4 linked regions of the Diaphorobacter ruginosibacter genome follow. The protein of the gene in region 2 binds, or shares a complex with, the protein of the main gene of each other region. Links are inferred from orthologs where the notes say so. Each region holds a gene or a part of one and is shown on either strand. Other genes may lie near its edges.

Region 1 (7,367 bases), 3.0 Mb from region 2 along the record:
TATGAGCGGCAGACGGCGGTTGATGCTCTCCCGCACCTTGCTCCGGTCCGGAGATCAGGAACATGTTCTCAGAATGTCTTGGCCATCTTCACCGTTGTGAAGCCACTGTGCCATTCCTCGTCGGGGCAGTAGCCTGTCTCCTGGTATCCGTGGCGTTGGTAGAAGCCGCGTGCCTGGCGATTGAAGGTGTCCGTCTCCAGTTGCACCCCGGTGTGTCCGGCCGCTGCGATCCATGTCTCCGCGAACGCCAGCAAATGGCTGCCCACGCCTTGGTGCTGATGCAGGGGGCTGACATGCAGCGCATCGATGAAGTCACGCTCCCAATCCACAAAGCCCACGATGGTCCCGTAAGATTCCGCGACGCGCATGGCCCGGAGGCGGGTATCGACATAGCGGGCCGTGTTGCCGGAGCTTTCAAAACGTGCGATGGCCGTCGCCGTGAGCTCGGGCTTCCAGGTGGTTTCGTAGGTGTCCCAGAGAATGCGCCGAATGTCTTCGGCGTCCTTGGCAGTGGCTCGGCGGATCTGCAGGCCGTTCGTCGGCACAGGCAGGGCGTCCGCAAGCCGCAGTTCCTGCTGGGCGGGAAGTTCCAGGATCTCGTCTCCCCAGGAGTCGATCTCGCCGGTTGCCCGCAGTCCCAGGCGGCGGTAAAAGCCGTGGGAGCGCACCTTCGGGTCGGCGGAGCAAGCCAGATGAATCCGACCGATCCCGCGTTGCCGAAGTCCCTCGACGACCTGTGCCAGCAGGGCCCTTCCGACGCCTTGGCCCTCATGGGCGGGCAGAAGCGCCAGGACAAGGATTTCTCCACTGTCGCGGTCCGCAAAACAATAGCCTGCCATGGTGCCTTCCTGGCAGGCCACGACACCGGGCAGGCTGCCCATGCGTATGCCCTCGCTCCAGGAGGCCTCGGTGATTCCGAGGGCCTGCAGTTCGTCCCGTGAAAATGCATTTTCCCGCGTTTGTCCGCGCAAGGTGATGCAGGCAGCAGCGTCGTCGGGAGTGGCTGGGCGATAGGTGTATTTCATGCGGCGAAAGGTGAAGGGGCTTGCTTGAAAGCTGGGAGGGTTGAAGGGGGCAGATGCTCTGCGGGGGGAATAAGGGCTGCAGGGTGCACATGCAGGGCAGGGCCTGAAGAAGAGGTGCGCCGCATCCCAGGCGGGTACATGACCACCTGGAATACGACGGCACCGGATCAAGTGCGGGCTTGCTATGCCTTGACCAATTCTTGCGGACGGACAAACGTCATGGCGCGCTGAGGATTATTGACGAGTATGTCATCAATAACTTCCTGGCTGACCCGACCCTTCAGAAGGGGCACAACTTTTTCCAGAATAAAGGCGTAACCGCCGCCTCCGTTAAAAGTCATTTGTCCTTGAATGCACACGTCATGCGAGATCAGAATACGTTTGGCGTATTTGTCCCCCTTGGCGGCCAGTGCGACGACCCAGTCTGCGACACGTCCTGCAACCACGTCAAGCGGTCCCCCTGCTCCGAATTCACCCGGTGCCACACCGAAAAAGTCATTCTCGACATAAACACCACGATCAATCAATTTAACCAGCTCGGCAATGGGGAAGTTACCCGTGTGTGACATCACTACATGGTTCAGGTCAACTCCTTCCTTTTCCACCATGTCCAACACTTCATGCGCTGCCCGTGGTGTCACGAACGTATGGAAGTTCATCGGAGCCCCGGTTAGCCGTGCGGCCCGAGCAGACGCTGTTACGCTCTTGATTTCATTGGGGATGAGTTGATCGGGATTGCCAAATTCTCCAAGGCCAATCTCTCCAATAACTCCTGAGCGTATTTTGGTCCCTTGAGCACCGACGGTAATATCGTCAACAATGATTTTCATTAACCCATCGACTGTGACGCTGCCCATGTCCCTTGGGTGGTACGGTCGCATGTAAACCCCGGCACCCATAATGACATTGAGGCCGGAGTCATCGGAAATCCTCTTCAATGCATTGGGGTCTCGGCCCAGGCCGAAGTTCGACAAATCAACAATTGTCTTGCCGCCAAAAGCCTTGTAGCGGGACACTTCGGCCAGCGCGTCAGGGTAGTAGGTCAAGCCGCCCGGATTTCTTGCAGGGGTTAACACATTGACGTTGGTAGGCTCTGGGTCAATGTGATCGGGTGGAGAAAAATTAATAAAAATATGCTCGTGTGTCAACGTGGCTCCCAGTTTGTCGGGATCTATCGGGCCGTTGACGGTCAGCGCCTTTCCGCTGATGTCGGGTATTCCACTATTCCCATCAGAACCTCCGCAAGCAACCAAAGCCACGCTGGCAATCAGTGGCAGAAACAACGTACTGAAATTCATAGAGTCTCCGAAATAATTGATTTAATGAATATCATCGAGTGAGAAATACGTTGGCAATCCTCCTTTTGAGTGCTGAAAAGGATATCAATGTCATTCAACAAAAGCGTGTGTCATTTCGACAATGACGGAATTGGGTCTATTGGCGAATACCTGTGCATGGGTGTCCCAAACCGCTCGCTGCAGGGTTTGGTCAACGTTCTGAACATTTTTTTGCCGGTTTGGCGCGGTTGAACAACGCTTCAATGGCAACAATCATCTTGCAATCCTCCTCGGTTGTAAAAACACCGCTCGGTGAATTTTCACGGTCAAATTCCATGCCAGGCGACGATGGACTATTTATGACTGACTCAACAACGATGTAGGGCAGGAGCGGATCAGATGCCTAATGCCTGAGGGTGCAGGGCGAGGGTTTTCAAAAAAATCGCGCTTCGAAGGCCTGAGATGCAAGGAATTCTTTTGAGAAAACGGCATTAATTTGCAGTTTCCTGTGGACGAATTACATGGGCCTTACGATCTCTTGAAAGCCAATGCATGATTGACTGTCGGATGGACAGGCATGAGATTGCCCCTCTCCAGGCATTTTGATTTTCTAATAGAAATTGACTTTTAAGAGAAAGGATCGATTGTAGGGGTGCAAAACCAGCCATGCGTATGGCCAACGGTACCCCTGAAGCAAGTCATTTGTGAGTACTTGGGCGGGACTGGCGCCAAGCATTGCGAACGTCTGAAAAGACCCTCTTTGAAGAAGCGAACCTCTTGATCTCAAGGAGATTGCTGGAAGAAGGTGACGAGCCTTACCCTCGGCACTGGTTTCACAGTTAGGGCTGCTTGGTTCCCCACCTGACCCGGTTGGCCGCTTCCCCATGCGAGGAGGCCCGTCAAGCAGCATTGTAAACCCACATGATGTGGCGCTGCAGCAAAACCACAAGATTTGTTGGCGTTGAGGGGCCGTAGAATCAGCCGATATGTCCTATCTAGTGCTTGCCCGTAAATACCGTCCCAAGACCTTCTCCGAGATGGTGGGGCAGGAGCATGTCGTCAAGGCTCTGACCAATGCGCTGACCCAGCAGCGCCTGCACCACGCCTACCTGTTCACCGGTACGCGTGGGGTGGGCAAGACCACGGTGTCGCGGATTCTCGCCAAGTCGCTGAACTGCCAGGGGCCGGACGGGCAGGGCGGCATCACCGCCACGCCCTGCGGCGTGTGCCCGGCCTGCATGGACATCGACAGCGGCCGCTTTCCAGACTACACGGAACTCGATGCCGCGTCCAACCGCGGGGTGGACGAGGTCCAGGGGCTGCTGGAGCAGGCGGTCTACAAGCCGGTGCAGGGGCGCTTCAAGGTCTTCATGATCGACGAGGTGCACATGCTCACGAACACCGCGTTCAATGCCATGCTCAAGACGCTGGAGGAGCCGCCCGAATACCTCAAGTTCGTCCTGGCGACGACCGATCCGCAGAAGGTGCCCGTCACCGTGCTGAGCCGCTGCCTGCAGTTCAACCTGCGTCCCATGGCTCCCGAGACGGTGCAGGAGCACCTGACGCGTGTCCTGGGCGAGGAGCATGTGCAGGCGGATCCCGGTGCGCTGCGCCTGCTTTCGCGGGCGGCGCGTGGCTCGATGCGCGATGCACTCAGCCTGACCGACCAGGCGATCGCCTTCGGCAGCGGTGAACTGCAGGAGGCCGGTGTGCGCCAGATGCTGGGCAGCGTGGATCGCAGCTATGTCTTCCGCATGATCGACGCGCTTGCGCGCGGCGATGGCCGCTCCGTGGTCGAGGCCGTGGACGAGTTGCGCATGAATGGCCTGTCCGCGGCATCCACGCTGGAAGAAATGAGTACGGTGCTGCAGCGCATGGCCGTGTTCCAGGCGGTGCCCAACATGGCGTCCGGCGTCGACCCGCACGATGGCGAGGCGCAGGAAATGGCGCGCCTGGCGGGTGTGATGCCTGCGGACGAGACACAGCTGCTCTACAGCATGTGCCTGCATGGCCGCGCCGAACTGGGGCTGGCGCCCGATGAGTATGCCGCCCTCACCATGGTGCTGCTGCGCTTGCTTGCGTTCAAGAAGCCGGCGGGTGAGTCAGGGGCTGCGGTGGCCGCAGCGCTCCCGCCCGGCACCGATGCGCCTGCAGGTTCTCCAGTGGCTGCGTCGGCAGCCGAGGCTGAAAAAAAAACTCTGAAGCAGGCTGACCCGCCTGCAGTCGCTCACAAGCCGCAGCCGCCGGAAGAGTTGCGCAAAGAGATGGGCGCAATGCCTGATCCGGAGCCGCGCGGCCAGGAGGGGCCTCCCGCATCCCGGGCGCCCTTGATGTCCCAGGCGCAGTACCAGCCATCTCCCGAGCCCGTCGAACCGGAATGGCAGGCGGTGCCGGCTGGTGCGCATGCCCCGGCTGTGCGCCTGCCGGTGCGCAGCCCCGAGGAGGTGGGCCGCGCCCAGGCCCCGGCTCCTGCGTACAGGGATGAGCCTGAGGCGCTCGAGGAGGCGCAGACCTACGAGATCCCTGTCCGCACGGCATCCGAACCCGGCTATCGCACGCAGCCGCAGCATGTGAATGGTCAGGGAGCTTCGCTGCGCCTTGTCCCCACGGCAGAAGGCGAGGTCTGGTTCCAGACGGTGCAGGAGCTCGTGGCTGCCGAGGCCATCACCGCGCTCGTGCGCGAGCTGGCGTTGCAGTCGCAGCTGATTGCTCGCGACCAGGACCATTGGCTGTTGCGTGTGGAGCGCGAGTCGCTCAACCAGCCGACGGCGCGCGAACGCCTGAGGGCCGCACTGGAGGCGGCGGGGCACACGCGGCAGATTTCGGTGGAGGTGGGCAAGGTGCTGGACAGCCCGGCGCGCCGCAATGCCTATGCGGCCGCGCAGCGCCAGCGACTCGCCGAGGATATCGTGCAGAGCGACCCGCGCGTACAGCAGTTGATCCGTGATTTCGGTGCGAAGATCGTGCCCGGAAGCATCCGGCCGGCATGATGGCGGCTTGTTGCGGGAATGGGCTTCGGAATTTTCGCTGCGAATCCCGTTCGATTTCTGCAGGCTACCGCTTTCATCGCACAATCAACCGTTCCCGGGGCATTCGGCAGGTTATCCATGTGTGCCGGCAATCACGGAGATTGCGCCCCTTCCATTCAAAGTACCCCATTTTTTGGGTCCATTTCATTCATAAGAAGCAAAGGAATTCACCATGTTCAACAAGGGACAGCTGGCCGGTTTGATGAAGCAGGCCCAGGCCATGCAGGACAACCTGAAGAAGGCACAGGACGAGCTGGCAAACATCGAGGTGGAAGGCGAGTCCGGTGCTGGCCTGGTCAAGGTCGTGATGACCTGCAAGCACGATGTGAAGCGCGTGACGATCGATCCCAGCCTGCTGGCGGACGACAAGGACATGCTGGAGGATCTGGTGGCTGCAGCCTTCAACGCTGCAGTGCGCAAGGCAGAAGAGACCTCCCAGGAAAAGATGGGCAAGATCACCGCAGGCATGCCGGGCCTTCCAGGTGGCATGAAGTTCCCGTTCTGATCGCCCTGGGCCGCAAGCCCTGCCATGGACTTGGGGGCTCGCGATATCGGCGCCCCCTTGGCTGGCCTTCAATGATTTGATTTTCCGCATGAATCGCACTGCCCATGTCTGACACCAGTTCCCTGGACGCCCTGATCCAGGCGCTTCGGCGGCTGCCCGGTGTGGGCGTGAAGTCCGCGCAGCGCATGGCGTTTCATCTGCTGCAGCACGATGTCGAAGGCGCGCAGCTGCTGTCGCAGGCACTGCGTCAGGCATCCGTGTCGATCCGGCATTGCGAGCGCTGCCATACGTTCACCGAGGCTGCCGTCTGCGATGTTTGCAGTGATCCCGGGCGCGACATGTCGCGCCTGTGCGTGGTCGAGACACCCGCCGATCAGTCGGCCATGGAGCGCACGGGCGCCTTCAAGGGCCTGTACTTCGTGCTGATGGGGCGGCTCTCGCCGCTCGATGGCATCGGCCCCAGGGACATTGGCGTCAAGAAGCTGATCGAGCGCGCCACCGACGGCGTGGTGCAGGAGGTGATCCTGGCAACCAGCTTCACGGCCGAAGGCGAGGCCACCGCCTATGCGATCGGCGAGGCGCTCAAGCCGCGTGGCATCCAGGTCACGCGGCTTGCGCGTGGCGTGCCCGTGGGCAGCGAACTGGAATTCGTCGATCTCGGAACCATTGCACACGCCTTGGCCGACCGGCGTTGAGCGCGGCACGGACTGCGACACTTTGTCCACCCCGTCTTCCTAAATCGCCCGAGGATGTGGAATAGAATGCTCTTTTTTTAATAGCTGTCGCCTATAGCCTCCGTCTGTTGGATGGCCCATCGTCGGCGCTATCTCCATTCAAAGAGACATTCCATGCATGCCGCACGTTTCACCGTCGCCTATTGGTGCGTTCTTCTGGCGGTCCTGATGCCCATCGTCTGCGCAATGCTGGCCAAGAAGGGCAGCTTCCGCATGGCATCGGACAACCATGATCCCCGTCGCTGGCTTGCCGCCCAGACGGGTTGGCGTGCACGCGCCAATGCCGCTCAGGCCAACAGCTACGAGGTGCTGCCGTTCTTCATTGGCGCGGTGATCATTGCCCATCAACTGGGCGCGGCCCAGACGCCCCTGGACATGCTGGCGATGGCCTTCGTGCTGCTGCGCATTCTCTATGTCGCCATGTACGTCGGCGACCTGCCCATGGCGCGCAGCCTGATCTGGGCCGCGGGCTTCGCGGTCAATCTGGGAATCTTCTTTCTTGGCTACCGCTGAATCATGACGGGAGAATGAATTTTTCGTGGGCCGGCAGGTCTACGTAGTTCTCCGCTAGGAATGCCCCTGATGACGCCACGGTGCGGCTTCAGGCACTATTGTTGCAGTGCAGCAAATTAATATCCATGTCCCGCTTTGTTCCTTCCCGTCGACTGTTGGGCCTGCAGGCAGGCTCGCTCCTCCTGGGGGCGAGCGCTGCGCGGTGGCTGACGGAAGCGCAGGCGCAGACGCGGGTGCAGCGCCCCTCGACCAAGACGCTCCGGATTGCTGCGGGGGGCATGGGC
Region 2 (7,411 bases):
CGAGCGCGGCGTGGTCGGCAAGGACGACTTCCGGGTGCTCTACACCAGCGAAATGTTCCCCACCGATGCCTACGCGTTCGCCTACAACCTGAAGCCCGAACTACAGGAAAAGATCAAGGGCTGCTTCTTCAACTACAAGGTTCCCGCCGAAATGGCCAAGGGACTGGGCGGCGATCGCTTCCTGCCGATCACCTACAAGAAGGATTGGGAGCTGGTGCGCACCGTGGCCCAGGCCTCCGGCGAATCGTTCACGCGTGAAGCTTTCGACAAGGCCGCTCAGAAGAAATAACGGCTGATTGAACCACGCGGGCGGATGTTGCCGGGCAGCATCCGCCCGCGTTGTCATTTGAAGGGGGCCGCCTTGGGGCGACCTCCTTGCAATCCGCTCCGAAGAACACGATACAAGCACTTGAAGGCACCCTGCCCATGAGCAATCAAGCCCCATCCACCACCATCGACGCCGCCATCGAGATCCGCAGCCTGGTGAAGGAATACCGCGCGGGCCAGCCGATCCTCAAATCGATCGACCTCGCCCTCCCGGCGTCCGGCCTGACCTGCGTGATCGGCCCCTCCGGCACCGGCAAATCGACCATGCTGCGCTGCATCAACCGCCTCGTCGATCCCACTTCGGGCGAGATCTGGGTGAACATCGAGGGCCGGCGCACCGACATGGCGAAACTCAGCGGCCGTGAACTGCGCCGCGCGCGTCGCCACATCGGCATGGTGTTCCAGGAATACAACCTCGTCGACCGGCTGAGCGTGATGGAAAACGTGCTCACGGGCCGCCTCGGCTATCTCTCCGCATGGCGCGCATGGCGGCGCAAGTTCGACGCACAGGACTTCATCCATGCGCAGCAGCTGCTCGACGAGGTGGGCCTCGGCGACTTCGCCTCGCGCCGTGCCGATGCCCTGAGCGGCGGCCAGCGCCAGCGCGTCGGCATCGCCCGCGCGCTCATGCAGCGCCCCGCCGTCCTGCTGGCCGACGAACCCACCTCCTCGCTCGACCCCAAGACCTCCATCGAGATCATCCAGCTGCTACGCGAGCAGGGCATCCAGCGCAAGATCCCGGTGATGGTCAACATCCACGACGTGGAGCTGGCGCGCAACTTCGCGGACCGCATCGTCGGCATGACCGGCGGCCATGTCGTCTACGACGGCGCGCCCGCCGGCCTGACCGAGGAGCACCTCACACAGATCTACGGAGGCAAGGCATGGCTGGAATGACGGACAGGCACGCCACCGCGACCGCATCGGCAAGCCCGGCACAGCGCAAGCCGTTCAGCATGGGCTGGCAGCAGCGCACCGTCCTGCTCGCGCTGCTGGCCTACTGCGCCTGGGCGCTGGCCAGCATGGGGGTGAACAGCGAGCGCCTTGCGAACGGCTGGTCGGCGGCGGCAAAGTTCATCGGCATGATGTTTCCGCCGCAGATGGGCAAGATGGACGAGCTCTGGCAAGGCCTCAAGGAAACCATGCAGATCGCCGTGCTCTCCACCGCCGTGGGCATCGTGCTGAGCCTGCCCGTGGGCCTGATGTCCGCCTCGAACATGTCGCCGGCTCCGCTGCGGGCATTCGGCCGCGGGCTCATCGCCGTGTGCCGTGCGCTGCATCCCGTGATCAGCGCCATCCTGTTCGTGAAGGCCGTCGGCTTCGGACCGCTCGCCGGCATCCTGGCGCTGGTCGTGGCCACCGTCGGCTTCGTCGGCAAGCTGTTCGCCGATGCGATCGAGGAGATCTCGCCCAAGCCGATCGAGGCGATCAAGGCCACCGGCGCCTCGTTCATGAACGTGGTGCTGTTCGGCGTGCTGCCGCAGGTGATCAGCCGCTTCGTGGGCTTCGCCACCTACCAGCTCGACTCCAACCTGCGCAACTCCACCATGGTCGGCATCGTCGGCGCGGGCGGCATCGGCGGCGTGCTGTTCGCCGCTTTCCTGCGCTATGAATACAACTTCGTGTGCACGATCCTGGCCGCGGTGATCGCGATCATCGTGGCCGGGGAACTCATCGTGAACGCCGTGCGAAAGGCCCTCCATGTCTGAAGCAGCGCCGACACTCCACCCCGCCGCACCCGCGAAGTGGGAACGCTTCACCTTCGGCCAGCGCATGCTCCGCTATGTGCTGTGGATCTTCTGCGTATGGGCCATCGTGCAATCGGTGCGCTACATCGAGGTGATTCCCGAGTTCCTCTATGACGCGCCCGAGCAGATGGGCGACATGCTCGGCCGCATGTGGCCGATCGACTGGGCCTACTTCCAGCCTGACGTGCTGCAGGGCCTGACCGAAACGCTGCACATGGCCACGCTCGGCACCGTGCTGTCGCTGTTCCTCGCGCTGCCGCTCGGCGTGATGGTCGCGCCCAACGTCACGAAGAGCAGGACGCTGAACTTCATCGCGCGCGTTCTGCTGGTGGCCAGCCGCTCGGTGAACTCGCTGGTCTGGGCCATGCTGTTCGTCGCCATCTTCGGCCCCGGGCCGCTCGCCGGCATGTTCGCGATCGCGCTGCGCTCCGTGGGCTTCGTCGGCAAGCTGATCGGCGAGGCGCTGGAACAGACGCCCAAGGGCTCCATCGAGGCGCTGCAGGCCACGGGCGCAGGCAAGTTCGCGCAGCTCTGGTACGGCTACTGGCCGCAGATCAAGCCCGCGTTCTGGTCGGTGGCGCTGCTGCGCTGGGACATCAACGTGCGCGAGTCCGGCGTGCTCGGCCTCGTGGGCGCGGGCGGCATCGGCGTCGTGCTCAACACCTGCATCGACCTGTTCCAGTGGGACCGCGTGGCGCTCGTGCTGTTCACCGTGCTGGTGGTGGTCGCGGTGGCGGAAATCATCGTGCTGCAGATCCGCAAGCGCGTGCTGTAAGACAGGCGGGCCGCCCCACCTCGCATCCGCACAAACCCCGAAATGGAAGAGCCCGGGCCTCGCCTATAGTGAATTCCGTCCACTCAGCACATGCCGCGCTCCGGCCCCCCGGACGCGGCATTTCTGTTGGTGGCGTGTCCTGAACAATATTCACACCAGCAAGAAAGAAGGGCGTCTTCCATCATGCGCAGCAACCCGTTCACCAGGATCCCCGGATTCACTTCGTTCACGGCATTGGCCCTGCTGACCGCCACCAGCTTCGTCCATGCCGAGGTCTATCCGCGCGAAAGCATGATCAAGGCCGAAAAGAAGGAGGCAGCAGGAGGCAAGGGTGTGCTGCACGGGGAATATGCGTTCACGCGCGACATGCCGAAGAAGGACGAGGCGATCAAGGAGATCAGCTGGCTCACGCTGAAGCCGGGCGACTCCATCGGCTACCACAAGCACACGACGAACGAAGACACGTACATCATCATCTCGGGCACCGGCATCTTCAAGGACAAGGATGGCAAGGACGTGCCCGTGAAGGCCGGTGACGTGACCATCGTGCGCAAGGGCGAATCGCACGGGCTCACCGCCACGGGAGTCGAGCCGCTGGTGTTTGTCGATGTGATTGCCGAGCAGTAACCGCCGCCTGCCGGCTGCGCCACGACCAGGCCCCGCTTCGTTCCGCCGTCAGCGCGCCCCGCAGGTCTTGCACAGCTGCAGCCCCAGGCGCTGCAGTGCCAGCCAGCCGTTCTGCGGCCAGTCGGGTTGCTTCAGGCCCTTGACGATGCCGTCCACCGTGTGCGCCGACTGCAGCAGCCGCGCCAGCGCGGCATCTCCCACGTTCGGCAGGATGCGCTCGAACAGGCGCTCCTTCGGCCCCCAGATGCGGTTTTCGCGCAGCGCCATGGGCAGGGGCTTGCCGGCATTCATCGCGTCTTTCACGCGCTTCAGCGAGCGGATGTCCTCGGCCAGCGCCCAGTGCACCAGCACCTCGGCCTCGCCTTCGGCCTGCAGGCCGTCCATCATGCGCTGCATGCGGGCGACGTTGCCGGAGAGCACGGCCTCGGAGAGCTTGAAGACGTCGTAGCGCGCGACGTTGAGCACGGCCTGCTCCACCTGTGACCAGGTGAGCTCGCCCTGCGGATACAGCAGCGCGAGCTTCTGGATTTCCTGGTGCGCGGCAAGCAGGTTGCCCTCCACGCGATCGGCAAAGAAGGCCAACGTGCGCTGGCCCTCCTCGCCTGCGACCACGCGCTGGCCCTGGCTGGCCAGGCGCTGCGCGATCCACTGCGGCAGCGCACCGCGCTCGACCGGATCGATCTGGATGCTGATGCCCGCGGACTCCAGCGCACTGAACCATGCACCGGTCTTCGTGGCCTTGTCCAGACGCGGCAGCATCACGATGGTGAGCGTGCCTTCGTTGCCTGCAGACTCCTGCGCGATCTGTTGCAGCGCTGCGCCGCCGTCCTTGCCGGGCTTGCCGGAGGAAACACGGATTTCGATGATCTGCTTGTCCGCGAACAGCGAGAGCGAGCCACCGGCCGCAAGCACGCTGCTCCAGTCGAAATGCGCTCCCTGCACGGTGAAGCTGCTGCGCTCGGAGTACCCCTGCGCACGCGCTGCCGCACGTATGGCGTCGACCGCCTCCTGCTGCAGAAGCGGCTCGTCACCGTGCAGCACGTACAGCGGCTTCAGGCCTTTTTGCAGATGTCCGGCGAGCTGGTTCAGGGCGACTTGCATGCGTTCGTCCCGGGCGATCAGGACACGGGGATCAGCTTGACCTTGGCGAGGCGGCGCATGAGCTGCTGCACCAGATCGGTCTGCATGTTCTTGTAGAGCATGGCCTCTTCACCCTCCTTGGACAGCGCGATCGATTCGTTGTAACTCACGTCGCGCTGCTGCAGCAATTCGGTGTTGGTGATGTACTCCTGCCCCTGCGGGCCCGTCAGCGAGAAGTGGATGCGCAGCCGCAGTTGCAGCTCGCGCACCTGGCCCGAGGCGTTCAGGCCGACCACCACGCGTTCGCGGGCTTCCGAGAGGATGTTGCAGACCACCTCGGCCTCCGTGATGCGCTCGGGCTCGGTGATCACCGTGATGTTGCCGCCCGCTCCCTTGAGCGTGCGGATCAGCTCGCGCGACATCTGCGAGCCGGGCTGCGACTTCACATAGATCGACTTGAAGCTGAAATCGGGCGCGCCACGCAGGCGAAAGCCGCATGCCGCCAGCAGCGGCACGGCAGCGAACATGGTGAGAACGGTACGTTTTTGCATCATGGTGCTTGGCATCTCCTGCGTGACTGGGCCGCTTCGCCGTCAGACGACCACGTTGACCAGGCGACCCGGCACCACGATGATCTTCTTCGGGGCCTTGCCTTCGGCGAACTTCTGGTATTCCTCGTTGGCCAAGGCAGCGGCTTCGATGGTGGCCTTGTCGGCACCGGCGGCCACGACGATGGAGCCGCGCAGCTTGCCGTTCACTTGCAGCATGAGTTCGATCTCATCTTGCACCAGCGCCTGTGGATCGACTTCGGGCCACGAGGTGTCGAGCAGATCGCCTTGAGCCTTGGCGTAGCCCAGTTCGCTCCACAATGCGTGACCGAGGTGCGGCGTTGCGGGGTACAGCGCGCGGACCAGGATGCCGAAGCATTCGACCACGGCCTCGCGGCCGCCTTCGCTGTCGAGCGCCTTGAAGTCCTCGAGCGCGTTGATCATCTTCATCGCGCCGGAGACCACGGTGTTGTACTGCATGCGCTGGTAGTCGTAATCCACCTGCTTGAGCACGGTGTGGATTTCGAGGCGCAGCGCCTTGGCTTCCTTGCCGAAGCTGACCCCTGCCACGCCGTTCCTGGCCGTGGCCTTGGCGCGTGCAGCGTCAAACTCAGCACCCGCCAGCTTGGCGCCAAAGTTGTACACGCGGCGCAGGAAGCGGTAGCTGCCTTCCACGGCGAACTCGTTCCACTCCAGCGTGAGCTCGGGCGGCGAGGTGAACATGGTGTACAGGCGCGCGGTGTCGGCGCCGTACTTCTCGATGAGGTCCTGCGGGTCCACGCCGTTGTTCTTCGACTTGGACATGGTGGTCATCTCGTAGTCGAGCCTGGAGCCGTCGGCCTTGAGCGTGCCGCCGATCACCACGTCGTTCTCGTTCTTGATGACGTCGACGTCCTTTTCCCAGTAATAGACCTTCGCGCCGCTCTCGGCCTTTTGCGAGAACGCGCCGCGCAGCACCATGCCTTGCGTGAGCAGCTTCGTGAAGGGCTCGTCAATCTTCACGAGGCCCATGTCGCGCATCACCTTGGTCCAGAAACGCGCATAGAGCAGGTGAAGAATCGCGTGCTCGATACCGCCGATGTACTGGTCCATGGGCATCCAGTAGTCGGAGCCGCCGGCCACCATCTGCTCGCTGTTCTTCGCATCGCAATAGCGCATGAAGTACCACGACGAATCCACGAAGGTGTCCATGGTGTCGGTCTCACGGCGCGCGCTCTTGCCGCAGCAAGGGCAGACCACGCCGGCGTGGAAGGCCTCGCTCTTGACGAGCGGGTTGCCGGAGCCATCGGGCACCAGGTCCTGCGGCAGCACGACCGGCAGGTCCTTCTCGGGCACGGGCTGCGGGCCGCAGTCCTCGCAGTGGATGATCGGGATCGGCGTGCCCCAGTAGCGCTGGCGGCTGATGCCCCAGTCGCGCAGGCGCCAGGTGGTCTTGAGCTCGCCCAGGCCCTTGGATTCGAGCACCTTCGCGACGGCTGCGACGGCGTCCTTGTGGCCCATGCCGTCGAACTCGCCGGAATGGATGGTGATGCCGCGCTCCTTGTCGCCATACCAGTCATGCCACTGGGTGGCGTCGTAGGTCTCGCCCTCCACGGCCACCACCTGCCGGATCGGCAACTGGTACTTGAGCGCGAACGCGAAGTCACGCTCGTCGTGCGCGGGCACGCCCATCACGGCGCCGTCGCCGTAGCTCATCAGCACGTAGTTGCCCACCCACACTTCCACCTGCTTGCCGGTGATCGGGTGCGTGACGAACAGGCCCGTCGGCAGGCCTTCCTTTTCCTTGACGGCAAGTTCCGCCTCGGTCGTGCCGCCCTTCTTGCATTCCTCGATGAAGGCCGCAAGCCCGGGGTGGGACTGTGCCGCATGCTGCGCGAGCGGATGCTCGGGCGCCACGGCACAGAACGTCACGCCCATGATGGTGTCGGCACGCGTCGTGAAGACGTACATCCGGCCGTCCTGGATCAGCTGGCCGTCCGCTCCCCGGATGTCGTGCGTGAATGCGAAGCGCACGCCCGCGGACTTGCCGATCCAGTTTTCCTGCATCAGGCGCACCTTGTCGGGCCAGCCGGTCAGCGTGGCCTTCTCATTGCCGATCTGCACGTGGTCGAGCAGCTCCTGCGCGTAGTCGGTGATGGCGAGGTAGTAGCCGGGGATCTCGCGCTTTTCCACCAGTGCGCCGGTGCGCCAGCCGCGGCCGTCGATCACCTGCTCATTCGCGAGCACGGTCTGGTCCACCGGGTCCCAGTTCACGACCTGGGTCTTGCGGTAGGCAATGCCCTTCTCCAGCATCTTGAGGAACAGCC
Region 3 (7,402 bases), 2.2 Mb from region 2 along the record:
GGAACTGGAGCGCACCAACAAGAAGCCGCCCCGCCCGGGAAGCTGGCAGCGCAAGCTGTTCTGGCTTTCGGGGCAGCGCAGCCAGGTGAAATACGGGCTGGGCATCCGGTTCGCCGCTGATGGCATCCCGGAGCTGGACATCATCGCGACGGCGTCCAACGAGCATTTCCCGGATGTGGACTGGCGCTGGGGCGAGACAGCCCGGCACCAGCCTGTCAACCAGGTGTCCACCACCCCCGGAGGGGCTCAGATGTCTTCGAGCAAGGTGTAGGGCAGCGCCTGCAGATGCAGCCGGGGACCGGTGGCCGAGCCGGCGTGCAGCGCCTCGTCGGCCGAGGCGATCTGCAGCGAGACCAGTGCTTCCACGCCGCCGGCGGGCGATGGCGCGGCCTGCACGACGGTGCCTGCGGGTTGCTCGGCGTCGTCTGCCCTGAACACATCCGTGCCCGCTGCAAGGCTGTCCGCGTCCACATGCGCCAGATAGGTGCGGCGCTTGAGCGTTCCCCGGAACTGGCTGCGGGCAACGATCTCCTGGCCTGGATAGCAGCCCTTCTTGAAATTCACGCCGCCGACCGACTCGTAGTTCACCATCTGCGGTACGAAGGCTTCGAAGAGCGGCTGTGTGAGCGTGGCCACGCCGCTTCGCACCTCGCTCAACTGCCATGCAGCTTCGGCCAGGGGCGCGCCCTGCGGCGAAGGCGTCTCCGCGGGGGCGATCCACAGCGCCCGCGGCTGGCCGTCGGCGGGGTACAACTGGACGATGCTGGCCTCGGCGTCGGCCGTGACCGACCAGGGGGCCGCACCCGTAGGCACTGCCGAGCCCGCAAGACCGCGGATCACGAACTCAGCCGTGGCATCGGCCAGCTTGGCCTTGGCGCGCAGCACGAACATGGACAGGCGGCGCAGCGTCTGGGCGAGCAGGTCGCGCGAGCAGATCAGCAGAATTTCGTCTGCCGCGCGCTTGACACCGATGAAGCTGGCCTGCATGCGGCCCTTGGCATTCAGGAATGCCGCCAGACGGGCTTCTCCGGGTTTCTGCAGCGCGAAATCCTGGGTCAGCTGACCATGGATGAAGCTGGCGGCGTCCTCGCCCTTCACGCGGATCACGCCAAGATGTTGCAAGGGAGGTGTAACGCCGTCGAAAGGCACTGACGCAGTGTGGTTCATGGGTGAATTATGATGCTCTGTTCCATTCACACGCTTGGTAGGGTTGTGCGTCGATTCATTATTTTCCTGGTGCTTGTGGCACTTGCCGCAGCGGGTGCGGCGTATTGGTGGCTGCACGCGCCGCTGCCGCTGCGTGCGAGTGGAACCGGCGGGGAACCGCTGGAGCTTGAGATCGAGCCCGGGACGACCCCGCGCGGGGTCGCCGCCGCCGCCGTGAAGGCGGGCGTGCAGACGGATGCCCGCCTGCTGTACTACTGGTTCCGTCTGTCTGGCCAGGATCGTCAGATCAAGGCGGGCAACTACGAGATTCCGGCCGGCACGACGCCGTATCAACTACTGCAAAAGCTGGCGCGCGGCGAATCGAGCCTGCGCGCGGTCACCGTGGTGGAGGGCTGGACCTTCAGGCAGATGCGCGCTGCACTGGCCAAGGCCGATGCGCTGAGGCCGGACACGGCGGCGATGTCGAACGAGGAGCTGATGAAGGCGCTCGGCCGCGAGGGCGTCCCGGCGGAGGGGCGCTTCTTCCCGGATACCTACACTTATGCCAAGGGCAGCAGCGACCTCGCGGTGCTGAACCGCGCATTGCACGCCATGGACCGCCGACTCGAGGCCGCCTGGTCGCAGCGCGAGTCCGATACGCCGCTCAAGTCGGCCGGCGAGGCACTGATTCTGGCGAGCATCGTCGAGAAGGAAACCGGCAGCGCGCAGGATCGCGCGGAGATCGCGGGCGTGTTCGCCAACCGCCTGCGCATCGGCATGCTGCTGCAGACGGACCCGACGGTGATCTACGGCATGGGGGAGCGGTTCGACGGCAATCTGCGCAAGCGCGACCTGCAGGCCGACACCCCCTGGAACACCTATACGCGTGCAGGGTTGCCACCGACCCCGATCTCGCTGCCGGGCAAGGCAGCGTTGCTGGCGGCCGTGCAGCCGGCGCGCACGAAGGCGCTGTACTTCGTGGCCAAGGGCGATGGCTCCAGCCACTTCAGCACATCGCTGGACGAGCACAACCGTGCCGTGAACCGCTACCAGCGCGGGCAACGCCCGGCAAAGGGCGAAGAGGAATGAGCCGCAGGGCTTGATGGAATGAATGACGAAGTGAAGAAAAGCAAGCAATGACCCAGGGCCTGTTCATCTCATTTGAGGGCATCGATGGCGCGGGGAAATCTTCCCACATCGCTGCATTGGCGCAGGCCTTCCGCGACACAGGCCGCGTGGTGACGCTCACGCGCGAGCCCGGCGGGACACCGCTTGCCGAGAAACTGCGCGAGATGCTGCTGCATGACGGCATGGATGCACTGACCGAGGCGCTGCTCGCGTTCGCCGGGCGGCGCGACCACCTGCGCTGCGTGATCGAGCCGGCGCTTGCGCGCGGCGAGGTGGTGCTGTGCGACCGTTTCACCGACGCCACCTTCGCGTACCAGGGGGCGGGCCGAGGTTTTGACCGGCAGGTGCTGTCGTACCTGGAGCAACTGGTGCAGACGGGTCTTGCCGAAGACCCGCAGCGGCTGCGCAATCCCGACGTGACGATCTGGTTCGACGTTCCGCCCCGGGTGGCCGCGCAGCGCCTTGCCGCAGCGCGCACGCCCGATCGCTTCGAGGCCCAGCCCGAGGCGTTCTTCGAGCGCGTGGCCCAGGGCTATGCGGATCGCGCGGTGGCAGATCCCGAGCGTTTTGCACGCATCGACTCGTCGCGTGACCGGGAGGCGGTGGCCGCACAGGTCATGGAGGCCATGCGCACGCGCGGCCTGCTGGGCGCTGACCTTGCGGGAGCCCATACCCATGAGTGAAGCCATGAACGAGGCCATGAGCGAAAGCGCCTCGGCGGCAAAGGCCGCCGCCCCGTGGATCGCCGCCCAGCGCGATGCCTTGCTCGCGCAGCGTGGCCATGCCTGGCTGCTGCAGGGGCCCTCGGGCATGGGGCAGTTCAGCCTGTCGATGGAACTGGTGCGCGCCTGGCTGTGCGATGCGCCCACGCCGCATGGCGCCTGCGGCCAATGCCAGAGCTGCCACGGCATCGACGTGCACGTACATGCCGATCTGTGCGTGCTGATGCCAGAGACGCAGATGATCGAACTTGGCTGGCCTCTGCCCGAGAAGGCGCAGAGCGAGATCGACGACAAGAAGCGCAAGCCGAGCCGGGAGATCCGCGTGGAGGCCATGCGCGATGCGGTGGAGTTCTCCCAGCGGACCTCTGCGCGCGGGCGGGGCAAGGCGGTGCTGGTGTATCCGGCAGAGCAGATGAACCACGTCACGGCGAACGCGCTTCTCAAGACACTGGAGGAGCCGCCGGGCGATGTGCGATTCGTTCTGGCCACCGAGGCCGCGCACGAGCTCCTGCCCACGATCCGCAGCCGCTGCATGGGCCACACCATGCAATGGCCGACGCAGGCGCAGATGCTGGAATGGTTGCGGGGGCAGGGCATTGCGGGCGACACGGCTGCGGCGCTGCTGCGCGCAAGCGGCGGACGCCCCGAGGATGCACTTGCCCTGGCGCGGTCGGGCCGCAGCCCGCAGGCGTGGGCGCTGCTTCCGAAGGCGGTGGCGCGCGGAGACGTGTCGGCGCTGTCGGATCTCTCTCCCCCGCAGGCCATCGAGGCGCTTCAGAAGCTCTGCCACGACCTGCTGTCGGTGCAGGCGGGCGCCGAGCCGCGCTATTTTTCACCCGGCGACCTGCCTCGCGCGCCTGCGATGATCCAGCTCACGCGCTGGGCCAAGGCGCTTTCGCAGCAGGCGCGCACGGCGGACCATCCGTTCAACGGCGGCCTGATGCTCGAGGCACTTGTCGCCCAGGCGAAAAACGCCCTAAACTCGAGGCATTGACCCTCCGAGCCCGACATGAGCACACCTTCCACCGTCGCCCGTCCCAGCGTGATGCAGCTGGCCATCAAGGAAAAGGCCGCGCTCTACGCTGCCTTCATCCCGTTCTTCGAGGATGGCGGGGTGTTTGTTCCCACCGCCAAGGATTACCGCTTGGGCGATGATGTCTACGTGCTGCTGACTTTGCCCGACGATACACAGCGTTATCCGGTTGCGGGTAAAGTGGCCTGGGTTACTCCCGCGCGTGCATCCGGCAACCGTACGCAGGGCATCGGCATCCAGTTCCCCAAAGACGACAAATCCCGCGCGCTGCGCGCACGGATCGAGGAGGTCCTGGGGGCCAGCCTCGGTGCCGATCGGCCTACCCAGACCATTTGATCATTGGTTTGAGCATTGTTCACACAGGGCGCCGACGGCAGCCCTCACGAGCCGGCACCGCAAGCGCCGGCTTTTTTGTCGCTGGGTCGCTTCATTGTCCAGATTCATCATGTTCACCGATTCACACTGTCATCTCAACTTTCCCGAACTTGTCGAGAAGTTGATTCCGATCCGCGAAGCCATGGCCGAGGCCAAGGTGGATCGCGCGCTATGCATCTGCACCACCATGGAGGAGTTCGAGGGCGTACACGGCCTGGCCACCAGCTATGACAATTTCTGGGCCACCGTCGGCGTGCATCCCGACACCGAGGGGCTGACCGAGCCCAGTGTCGAGGACCTGCTTGCGCGCGCCGCGCTGCCGCGGGTGATCGCGATCGGCGAGACGGGCCTGGACTACTACGGCATGGAAGACCGCAAGGGAGGACGCACGGTGGCCGACCTGGAGTGGCAGCGCGAGCGCTTTCGCACGCACATCCGCGCCGCGCGCGCCTGCACCAAGCCGCTGGTGATCCACACCCGCAGTGCTTCCGTCGATACGCTCCGCATCCTGCGCGAGGAGGGCGAGGATGGTGCGGGCAACCGGGCGGGCGGCGTCTTCCACTGTTTCACCGAGACCGCAGAAGTCGCGCGTGCAGCGCTCGACCTGGGCTACTACATTTCGTTCTCGGGCATCCTGACCTTCAAGAACGCGCAGGACCTGCGCGACGTGGCGGCCTTCGTGCCGATGGATCGCCTGCTGATCGAGACCGATAGCCCGTATCTCGCCCCCGTTCCCTATCGTGGCAAGACCAACAACCCGTCCTATGTGCCCTATGTGGCGCAGCAGCTGGCCACGGTGAAGGGTGTGTCCGTCGAGGCCGTCGCGGAGGCCACGAGCAAGAATTTCGACGATCTTTTCCTGAGGACCGAACAATGAACCAGGTCACTTCTTCTTCCGCAAGCCGCCGCCAGGTGCTCACGGCGCTGGCCGCGCTGGGCTTCACTGCCGTGCCCGCAATGTCGCGTGCCGGGTCGTTCGACGATTTCTTTACGGCCATCATTCGGGACAATCCGTCCGCCATCCAGACGCTGCTCAAGCGCGGCTTCGATCCCAACACGCGCAATGCAGGCGGAGAGCCGCCTCTCGTCTTCGCGCTGCAAAAGGGGTCGCTGCGTGCCTTCGATGCCATCCTGCAGGCCAAGGGCACGAATGTGGAACTGCGCAACAAGAAGGACGAAAGTCCGCTGATGATCGCCGCCATCCAGGGCAAGGTGGATGTGGCCAAGGCCCTGATCGCGCGTGATGCGGATGTCAACAAGACCGGCTGGACGCCGCTGCACTACGCGGCCTCGTGCACCACCGACCAGGCGGTGCCCATGATCCAGCTGCTGCTTGAGCACTATGCCTACATCGATGCCGCATCGCCGAACGGCACCACGCCGCTCATGATGGCGGTGAGCTATGGCACGGCGGAGGCATCGCGCCTGCTGATCGAGGAGGGCGCCGATCCGGCGCTGCGCAACGACAAGGGCATGACGGCCGTCGACTTCGCGAAAAAGGCTGACCGCAACGACATGGCCGAACTGGTGGCCAATGCGCTCAAGAACCGCAGGCCCCGGCCGGCAGCCGGCTCGGGCGGCGTGCTGCCTGCCCAGGCGCCCACCCCGGCACCTGCCGCAGCCCCCGTCCCCAAGGGAACCTGGTGAGCGCTGGAAGAATACGTACCGCTGGTTAAATTGCAGCGGGACGTAACCGAGGGCAACAAAAAAGCCGGTCGGTGCTTCTGCATCGCCGGCTTTTTCTTTGCTTCCGAGATTCTCTGGTGAGGTCTCAGCTATCCAGCGAGGGGTGCGCCTGCAGGCGTGCATACAGGCCGCCCATGGCCATCAGTTCGGCATGCGTGCCTTGCTCGGCGATGCGGCCACGCTCCATCACGACCACGCGGTCTGCGTGCTCGATGGTGGACAGCCGGTGTGCGATCACGAGCGTCGTGCGGCCGGTCATCAGGCGCTGCAGGGCCTCCTGCACCAGACGCTCCGACTCGGTGTCGAGCGCCGAGGTGGCCTCGTCAAGGATCAGGATCGGGGCGTTCTTGTAGAGCGCGCGAGCAATGGCCAGGCGCTGGCGCTGGCCGCCCGAAAGCTGCGTGGCATTGTGGCCGACCACCGTGTGGATGCCCTGGGGCAGGCCGGCCACATGGTCGGCCAGGTTGGCGGCCTTCAGGCATTCCAGCACCCGGGCCTCGTCCACGGCGGAGCCAAGCGCGACGTTCACGGCAATGCTGTCATTGAACATCACCACGTCCTGGCTCACCATGGCGAACTGGGTGCGCAGCGCGCGCAGGTCCCATTGCTCGACCGGCACGCCGTCGAGGCTCACCTGGCCTGCATTGGGCGTGATGAAGCGGGGAAGCAGGTTCACCAACGTGGTCTTGCCGGCCCCCGAGGGGCCGACCAGCGCGACCACCTCGCCCGCCCGGATGTCCAGCGACAGCTTGTTGATCGCGGGCATCAGGTCGGTGTCGAAGGCCACGGTCACATCGCGCAGCGAAATGCTGCCTTCCGCACGGTCCTTGCGGTAGGTGCCGCCATCTTCCGCCTTGGCGTCGTTCAGCAGCATCAGGCCGCGCTCGAGGGCTGCCACGCCGCGCGTGATGGGGTTGGCCACGTCGGCCAGGCGGCGGATGGGCGCAATCAGCATCAGCATCGCGGCGATGAACGAGGCGAAGCCGCCCACGGTCACATCGGTGGTCGAGATGTTGCCGTGGCTCTGCCAGAGCGCAATGCAGAGCACCGCGGAGAGTGCTACGGAGGCCAGCAGCTGCGTGAGGGGGGTCATGGCGGCGGAGGCGATGGTGGACTTGATGGCCAGCGTGCGCAGGTTGCGGCTCAGCACCGTGAAGCGGCCGGTCTGGTCGGCTTCGGCGCCATGCAGACGCACCATGCGGTGGGCCAGCACGTTTTCCTCCACGACGTAGGCCAGGTCATCGGTGGCTTTCTGGCTGCTTTTGGTCAGCTTGTAGAGCCTGCGGGACAGGGTTTTCATGATCCAGGACAC
Region 4 (7,337 bases), 300 kb from region 2 along the record:
TCTTCAACGCGTTCGAGGCGCTGCTCGCCAAGAAGAGCCATATCGTGATGACGTCGGACACCTACCCCAAGGGTCTGGCCAACATCCACGAACGCCTGGTTTCGCGCTTCGATTCGGGCCTCACCGTGGCGATCGAGCCGCCCGAGCTCGAGATGCGCGTCGCCATCCTGATCAACAAGGCGCGCGCCGAGAACGCCGACATGCCCGAGGAAGTGGCCTTCTTCGTCGCCAAGAACGTGCGCTCCAACGTGCGCGAGCTCGAAGGCGCCCTGCGCAAGATCCTCGCGTACTCGCGCTTCAACCAGAAGGAAGTCTCCATCCAGCTGGCGCGCGAGGCGCTGCGCGACCTGCTGTCGATCCAGAATCGCCAGATCTCGGTGGAAAATATCCAGAAGACGGTGGCCGACTACTACAAGATCAAGGTGGCCGACATGTACAGCAAGAAGCGCCCCGCGAGCATCGCCCGCCCGCGCCAGATTGCGATGTACCTGGCCAAGGAATTGACGCAGAAAAGCCTGCCGGAAATCGGGGAATTGTTCGGTGGCCGCGACCACACCACGGTGCTGCATGCCGTGCGCAAGATCGCGGGCGAGCGCCAGCAATTGACAGAGCTCAATCAGCAACTGCACGTGCTGGAGCAAACCCTCAAGGGGTAACCATCCCGATGTTGATCTGCCATCGAAATTGTTTCATATCACAGGCAAAATGCCATGTCGGGCGGGCCGGCCAAGCTCTTGAGAGGGAGCAAAGCCCTGCGTGCAGCCGCCCCTCACAGCTTTTACCTTTCAAAAACCAACCAAGGTTGAAGACATGATTGTCCTGAAGGCAACACAAGACAAGGTCCTCGCAGTACTGCAATCGGTGTCCGGCATCGTCGAACGCCGCCACACCCTGCCCATCCTGGCCAATGTGCTGATCCGCAAGACAGGCAATGCCCTGCAGCTCACCACCAGCGATCTGGAAATCCAGATCCGCACCACGGCGGAGCTCGGCGGCGATACCGGCGAGTTCACGACCACCGTCGGCGCGCGCAAGGTGATCGACATCCTGAAGACCATGCCTTCGGACCAGACCGTGAGCCTGGAGTCGAGCCAGAACAAGCTCATCCTCAAGGGCGGCAAGAGCCGCTTCACGCTGCAGTCGCTGCCCGCGGAAGACTTCCCGCTGGTGCAGGAAGCCGCCGGCTTCGGCCCCGCGTTCAGCGTGCCGCAGAAGGTGCTCAAGAACCTGATGGGCCAGGTGTCGTTCGCCATGGCGGTGCAGGACATCCGTTACTACCTGAACGGCATCCTGTTCGTGGCCGAAGGCAACACGCTGAGCCTGGTCGCCACCGACGGCCACCGCCTTGCGTTCTCCAGCGCCACGCTCGACGTCGAGGTGCCCAAGCAGGAAGTGATCCTGCCGCGCAAGACCGTGCTGGAACTGCAGCGCCTGCTGTCCGACGCCGATGGCGCCATCGAGATGCAGTTCGCCAACAACCAGGCAAAGTTCTCGTTCGGCGGCATGGAGTTCGTCACCAAGCTGGTCGAGGGCAAGTTCCCCGACTACAACCGCGTGATCCCCCGCAACCACAAGAACAGCATCACGCTGGGCCGCGCACCGCTGCTGGCCAGCCTGCAGCGCACGGCCATCATGACCAGCGACAAGTTCAAGGGCGTGCGCCTGAACCTCGAACCCGGCCTGCTGCGCGTGGCGTCCAACAACGCCGAGCAGGAAGAGGCGGTGGACGAGCTGGACATCGACTATGGCGGCGACACCATCGAGATCGGCTTCAACGTGAGCTATCTCATCGACGCGCTCACCAACATGAGCCAGGACATGGTCAAGGTGGAACTGTCCGACAACAACAGCTCCGCACTGCTCACCATTCCGGACAACGACAACTTCAAGTACGTCGTGATGCCCATGCGTATCTGAGGTCTGGAACCCCACTGACGCACTGATCTACACGTCAATTCATCAAGGCTGCCATTGCTTGTTTTTTGAGCAATGGCAGCCATTTGATCATTTGATTGACTGAAATATCGACAGATTGTTAATGCCGGTCTCCCTGCCCCAAGCAGGATGCTGACCGGCTGATCGAGAGAAGAAAGCATTCCTCCATGACCGCAGAGAACACGCAGCCCACACCTGAAGAGCCGACCGCAAACCAAGGCGGCCCAGCTCCCGCGCCTTCCGCCGCACCGAGCGAAGGCTACGGCGAAGGCGCGATCCAGATCCTCGAAGGCCTGGAGGCCGTGCGCAAGCGCCCCGGCATGTACATCGGCGACACCTCCGACGGCACGGGCCTGCACCACCTCGTGTTCGAAGTGGTGGACAACTCCATCGACGAGGCGCTCGCCGGGTTCTGCGACGACATCGTCGTCACCATCCACACCGACAACTCGATCAGCGTCGTCGACAACGGCCGCGGCATTCCCACGGGCGTGAAGATGGACGACAAGCACGAGCCCAAGCGCTCGGCCGCGGAAATCGCGCTGACCGAACTGCACGCGGGCGGCAAGTTCAACCAGAACAGCTACAAGGTCTCGGGCGGCCTGCACGGCGTGGGCGTGTCCTGCGTGAACGCGCTGTCGATCAAGCTCAAGCTCGTGGTGCGCCGCGACGGCCAGATCCACCAGATCGACTTCTCGCGCGGCCAGGTGCAGGACCGCATCATCGAAGTCGTGGACGGCTTCGAGATCTCGCCCATGAAGATCGTCGGCCCGACCGAAAAGCGCGGCACCGAGGTGCGCTTCCTGCCCGACACCGAGATCTTCAAGGAAAACTACGATTTCCACTATGAAATCCTCGCCAAGCGCCTGCGCGAGCTCTCCTTCCTGAACAACGGCGTGCGCATCCGCCTTGTCGACGAGCGCACCGGCAAGGAAGACGACTTCTCGGGCGCCGGCGGCGTCAAGGGCTTCGTCGAATTCATCAACGGCACCAAGAAGGTGCTGCACCCCACCGCGTTCCACGCCATCGGCTCGCGCCCCGCGGAAACCTACGGCGGCATCCCCGGCACCGAGATCGGCGTGGAAGTGGCCATGCAGTGGAACGAAAGCTACGGCGAGCAGGTGCTGTGCTTCACCAACAACATCCCGCAGCGTGACGGCGGTACCCACCTGACCGGCCTGCGCGCCGCGATGACCCGCGTGATCGGCAAGTACATCGAACAGAATGAGTTCGCCAAGAAGGCCAAGGTGGAAGTCACCGGCGACGACATGCGCGAAGGCCTGTGCGCCGTGCTGTCGGTAAAGGTGCCCGAACCCAAGTTCTCCAGCCAGACCAAGGACAAGCTGGTCAGCTCGGAAGTGCGCGCGCCCGTGGAAGACATCGTCGCCAAGGCACTCACCGACTACCTCGAGGAAAAGCCGAACGACGCCAAGATGCTGTGCGGCAAGATCGTCGAGGCCGCCCGCGCTCGTGAAGCCGCCCGCAAGGCCCGGGAAATGACCCGCCGCAAGGGCGTGCTCGACGGCATGGGCTTGCCCGGCAAGCTGGCCGACTGCCAGGAGAAGGACCCGGCGCTGTGCGAAATCTATATCGTCGAGGGTGACTCCGCTGGCGGCTCCGCCAAGCAGGGCCGCGACCGCAAGTTCCAGGCCATCCTGCCCCTGCGCGGCAAGATCCTGAACGTGGAGAAGGCGCGCTATGAGAAGCTGCTGTCCAGCAATGAAATCATCACGCTGATCACCGCGCTGGGCACCGGCATCGGCAAGGCCAGCGTGGAAAGCGGCAAGAGCGGCTCGGACGACTTCGACCCGAACAAGCTGCGCTACCACCGCATCATCATCATGACCGACGCCGACGTGGACGGCGCGCACATCCGCACCCTGCTGCTGACCTTCTTCTACCGCCAGATGCCCGAGCTGGTCGAACGCGGCCACATCTACATCGCCCAGCCGCCGCTCTACAAGGTGAAGAACGGCAAGGAAGAGCTGTACCTGAAGGACGCCTCCGCGCTCGACAGCTACCTGCTGCGCGTGGCGCTGAACAACGCCAGCATCTCCACCGGCGGCGCCAACGCGCGCGTGCTGCAGGGCGACGAGCTCAACGACCTGGCGCGCAAGCACCAGCACGCCGAACAGGTCATCGAACGCCTGTCCGCCTTCATGGACGCCGAAGCCCTGCGCGCGATCGCCGACGGCGTCGAGATCAAGCTCGACACCGTGCAGGACGCCGAGGCCAGCGCCGTGCAACTGCAGGCCAAGTTGCGCGAGCTCAACACCAACGGCGTGCCCGCCGACGTGGCCGGCGAATTCGACGCCCGCACCGACAAGCCCATCCTGCGCATCAGCCGCCACCACCACGGCAACATCAAGAGCAGCATCATCACGCAGGACTTCGTGCATGGTGCCGACTACGCCGCCCTCTCCGAAGAGGCCCACATCTTCCGCAACCTCATGGGCGAAGGCGCCAAGGCCACCCGCGGCGAGGGCGAAAAGGCCAAGGAAGAAAAGGTGACCGATTTCCGCGGCGCCATGCAATGGCTCATCAGCGAAGCCGAACGCACCACCGCCCGCCAGCGCTACAAGGGCCTGGGCGAGATGAACCCCGAGCAGCTCTGGGAAACCACCATGGACCCCGAAGTCCGCCGCCTGCTGCGCGTGCAGATCGACGACGCGATCGAAGCGGACCGCGTATTCACCATGCTGATGGGCGATGAGGTGGAACCTCGCCGGGACTTCATTGAGACCAATGCGTTGAGGGCGGGGAATATTGATGTTTGAGGTTGTCTGTAGATGACAGCAAAAAGTGAGAAAAGTGCAGCATAAGTTGAGAAACTGACTGCTGCGCACAAGACCAAAAACCGCCTGAGTGATGGACTCTAGGCGGCTTTCTTTTTTTTGGGGATTCGCCAAGCCTGCGCTGGACAGGCCGCACCGCCGTCCACGACCCTTGAGCTAGGTCCGCTGTCGGCCGATTGCGGACATTCGCCTATTCGCAAAAAGTCAATTCACGATATGCACCGACCATAAAAAAACCAAGCCACCTGCAGGTAGCCTAGTGATGATTTGATGGGCTAGCCCCTTTACCATACTAGGTAAGCGGCTGCGTTATTGCTGTATCCTAGTTTCGGAATTGTTAGTTCTCACGGCCAGTTAAGCAACAACGGGGGTTTCCGGTCTAAACCCTGCTTCATGGTTCGTTGTTATCGTCGTCCATTTCGTACTCAACGGGGCGTAGCTCAGGCTCTATCTGGAAGTAGTCTGCAGGGTCCTCATACGAGGTTGAGGTGTAAGTACTACCCAGCCCGCATGCGTTGAGCTTGGAAAATCCACTCACCTTCAGTTCGCAGGCCTTGCAGTCAAAATGCGCGGGGAGCATTGGGGTACGTGTAACGATGACATCGTTCTCCATTGCAGTTTTGGACGCACCGGCTGCCGTGCCCTGTACGAGAGCGATGCATCCGCATGACGGGCATGTCACTCGATGGCCGACCGCTTTGGTCGACGACACAACGGCAAGGTCCTTCAGACCTTGACGGTCCTCGGGGCTCTTGTTTTCCCATACTGTTCGGTGGGCCTGGATTGCCTGTTTGACAGCCTTCGCAGCTTCATCCTTATGCGCTTGAATCATTAGACCTGCGGTTTTTGCTTCTTCAGCGCCGAAGATTTCAATAAGACTGGAACCGGCCGCGACTACGAGTGGCTCGCATGCCGCATAAAACTGGGGGAGCCAGTCTGTTCCAAGTGCATCAAACGCAAGCCTGCCACTGTGGAGCTCTGCATTACGTCGCTGGAAGTGAAGAGCGCAGAAACCGACCATTTCGCGGTTGAAGTCTGGATAGAGCGCGTTTGCACGCGCAGCAGCTTCGGAAATATCGATGGATTTCGGCGATTGCTTATTCCCCGACGACTGTTGGTCAAGTGCGAAAGCTAGGTTGCTCCAATCTTTGCCATCGGCAAGAAATGCGGGCGACGCTTTGGACACTGCTGCGCGGACAATCATCTCGAGGCACAGCGAAGACCAGAATCCAAACTCCCAATCATCGCGCGGCCGCTCAAGCATCTTGTCGGCGAAGCGCTGCGCCTTGGCAAGCAAAGTCTCTGCCGACCATTCGTGCGGGGTTTTAAGCACCATCGTTCGCCTCCGTAAAATATGCGCGTTCAACTTTGCGGTGCAAGGCATGTGCTGGCACTTCGCTACGGCCGTGCAGCACGGCCCAGTTGTCAATCAGGATGGTATGAGCTGGGCGTTCCAGAACAACCTCTTTAGCTCGAGCCTTTGTCAAACTTGCTTCTACCTCTGCTCGTACGCGGAAAGCTGCAGCATTGTCAGGCACCAAGAACAATTCATCCCATCGGAAAATTCCTTGATGGAGCATGCGAACTAGAAACATCTCACCGCTTAGGGGACGCCGAAGCCGGAAACGAGCGCGGTCAATGGCAACCTGAGAAATGCCACTCATGAGCTCGCGATGATGGAGCAGCGGCGTCGTAACAGTGGATGCTCCAACGGTACAACGTAACATCAGAAAGCGTGGTGGTACGGCCCAGTTGGCCATGTCTGTATGGAGTGGTATACGACCCAGTCCAAAGTTTCCGCCGTATGTGTTTAGCGGCTTTGTATGCGCGGCGTTAGCTGTGAGCGACTCTGTGGCTCGCCATACCCTTATGTGAAAGTCGACGGCAAGTTGGGCTGCCGCAAAATCACCATCTTCACCCGGGCAGTATTCCCCGAGGTCAACAAAGCCGTCACGGATAAGGTTTGTAAGAGGCATGACATGTTTCGACGAGGTCGAGATACCGCTTTGCGGTTGCAAAATGATACATGAAGGTTGACTTGTGAGGCGCTTCGCAGCTTTCAGAACCAGAATCTGCCAGCGTTTTCTCGAGTTGCTCTAGAAAAGGCTGGACCTTCACCGACAACGGCATCAAGCCCCAAATTTCCCCCGGCGTTACTGAGCCGTAGCCCCGGGATATTTGGAAATTGAAGTCGCCTGAGTGATGACCTTGATGCCGGTTTCTTTTTGAGGATTCGCAACGCCTGACGCAACTGGGTTACTTCGCTATCCCTTGGGCTAGGTCCGCAATCGGCCAGAAGCGGAATTCCAGCTAATGGACGCCAGCGTCGGCTTTAAGCTGATTGCAGACAGCCGTATTCGGCGACCCCTTAGCGCTTACTGGTCGCGTGAAACCTTTTGCGGGTCGGGGCGGGATGGTGGCTTTTAGCGGCTATAAAACATGCTGGCGTATTTCGTCTGCACGCGAATGCTCGCAATTGCGCAGCCGCTTCACTGGTCTAAGGGCCGTTTCGGGCCATAGCAGCGGGTATAAAAAAGGTCATGAATGTACCTGGATGGCGAATCGGTGCTGCGTTGGTGGCATCGGCTGGAAGCGTGAACGTGTGTT

What was found.
Region 1: the proteins of holA (region 2) and dnaX are in contact, whole or in part, in a cryo-EM structure (PDB 8GIZ), measured with the Escherichia coli proteins. The link is inferred for Diaphorobacter ruginosibacter from one-to-one orthologs.
Region 3: the proteins of holA (region 2) and H9K76_RS12390 are in contact, whole or in part, in a cryo-EM structure (PDB 8GIZ), measured with the Escherichia coli proteins. The link is inferred for Diaphorobacter ruginosibacter from one-to-one orthologs.
Region 4: the proteins of holA (region 2) and dnaN are in contact, whole or in part, in a cryo-EM structure (PDB 8GIZ), measured with the Escherichia coli proteins. The link is inferred for Diaphorobacter ruginosibacter from one-to-one orthologs.

The regions. Positions count from the first base shown.
Region 1 is NZ_CP060714.1:1,932,247-1,939,613, forward strand. Bases 2,898-5,790 are described here. They hold dnaX (DNA polymerase III subunit gamma/tau), read left to right. Parts: upstream 2,898-3,288; coding sequence 3,289-5,292; downstream 5,293-5,790. Other genes in these bases: H9K76_RS08830 (YbaB/EbfC family nucleoid-associated protein), read left to right, coding at 5,504-5,790. In the rest of the region: H9K76_RS23615 (GNAT family N-acetyltransferase), read right to left, coding at 69-1,025; H9K76_RS08815 (phosphotriesterase family protein), read right to left, coding at 1,208-2,323; more of H9K76_RS08830, read left to right, coding at 5,791-5,836; recombination mediator RecR, read left to right, coding at 5,941-6,531; H9K76_RS08840 (MAPEG family protein), read left to right, coding at 6,685-7,083; H9K76_RS08845 (ABC transporter substrate-binding protein), read left to right, coding at 7,209-7,367. UniProt on the Escherichia coli protein: Part of the beta sliding clamp loading complex, which hydrolyzes ATP to load the beta clamp onto primed DNA to form the DNA replication pre-initiation complex.
Region 2 is NZ_CP060714.1:4,915,572-4,922,982, reverse strand. The notes cover bases 2,553-5,489. They hold holA (DNA polymerase III subunit delta), read right to left. Parts: upstream 4,579-5,489; coding sequence 3,526-4,578; downstream 2,553-3,525. Other genes in these bases: leuS (leucine--tRNA ligase), read right to left, coding at 5,151-5,489; H9K76_RS22135 (LPS-assembly lipoprotein LptE), read right to left, coding at 4,596-5,108; H9K76_RS22145 (cupin domain-containing protein), read left to right, coding at 3,034-3,477; phnE (phosphonate ABC transporter, permease protein PhnE), read left to right, coding at 2,553-2,850. Outside these bases: phnD (phosphate/phosphite/phosphonate ABC transporter substrate-binding protein), read left to right, coding at 1-289; phnC (phosphonate ABC transporter ATP-binding protein), read left to right, coding at 454-1,224; phosphonate ABC transporter, permease protein PhnE, read left to right, coding at 1,212-2,036; more of phnE, read left to right, coding at 2,029-2,552; more of leuS, read right to left, coding at 5,490-7,411. UniProt on the Escherichia coli protein: Part of the beta sliding clamp loading complex, which hydrolyzes ATP to load the beta clamp onto primed DNA to form the DNA replication pre-initiation complex.
Region 3 is NZ_CP060714.1:2,748,231-2,755,632, reverse strand. The notes cover bases 2,042-4,969. They hold H9K76_RS12390 (DNA polymerase III subunit delta'), read left to right. Parts: upstream 2,042-2,949; coding sequence 2,950-3,990; downstream 3,991-4,969. Other genes in these bases: H9K76_RS12380 (TatD family hydrolase), read left to right, coding at 4,475-4,969; H9K76_RS12385 (PilZ domain-containing protein), read left to right, coding at 4,006-4,365; tmk (dTMP kinase), read left to right, coding at 2,283-2,957; mltG (endolytic transglycosylase MltG), read left to right, coding at 2,042-2,235. Also shown: H9K76_RS12410 (hypothetical protein), read left to right, coding at 1-271; CAF17-like 4Fe-4S cluster assembly/insertion protein YgfZ, read right to left, coding at 247-1,167; more of mltG, read left to right, coding at 1,180-2,041; more of H9K76_RS12380, read left to right, coding at 4,970-5,281; H9K76_RS12375 (ankyrin repeat domain-containing protein), read left to right, coding at 5,278-6,051; lipid A export permease/ATP-binding protein MsbA, read right to left, coding at 6,176-7,402. UniProt on the Escherichia coli protein: Part of the beta sliding clamp loading complex, which hydrolyzes ATP to load the beta clamp onto primed DNA to form the DNA replication pre-initiation complex.
Region 4 is NZ_CP060714.1:4,608,299-4,615,635, reverse strand. Bases 1-2,863 are described here. They hold dnaN (DNA polymerase III subunit beta), read left to right. Parts: upstream 1-810; coding sequence 811-1,917; downstream 1,918-2,863. Other genes in these bases: gyrB (DNA topoisomerase (ATP-hydrolyzing) subunit B), read left to right, coding at 2,103-2,863; dnaA (chromosomal replication initiator protein DnaA), read left to right, coding at 1-656. In the rest of the region: more of gyrB, read left to right, coding at 2,864-4,712; H9K76_RS20820 (hypothetical protein), read right to left, coding at 5,122-6,066; H9K76_RS20815 (hypothetical protein), read left to right, coding at 7,072-7,337. UniProt on the Escherichia coli protein: Confers DNA tethering and processivity to DNA polymerases and other proteins. Acts as a clamp, forming a ring around DNA (a reaction catalyzed by the clamp-loading complex) which diffuses in an ATP-independent manner freely and bidirectionally along dsDNA.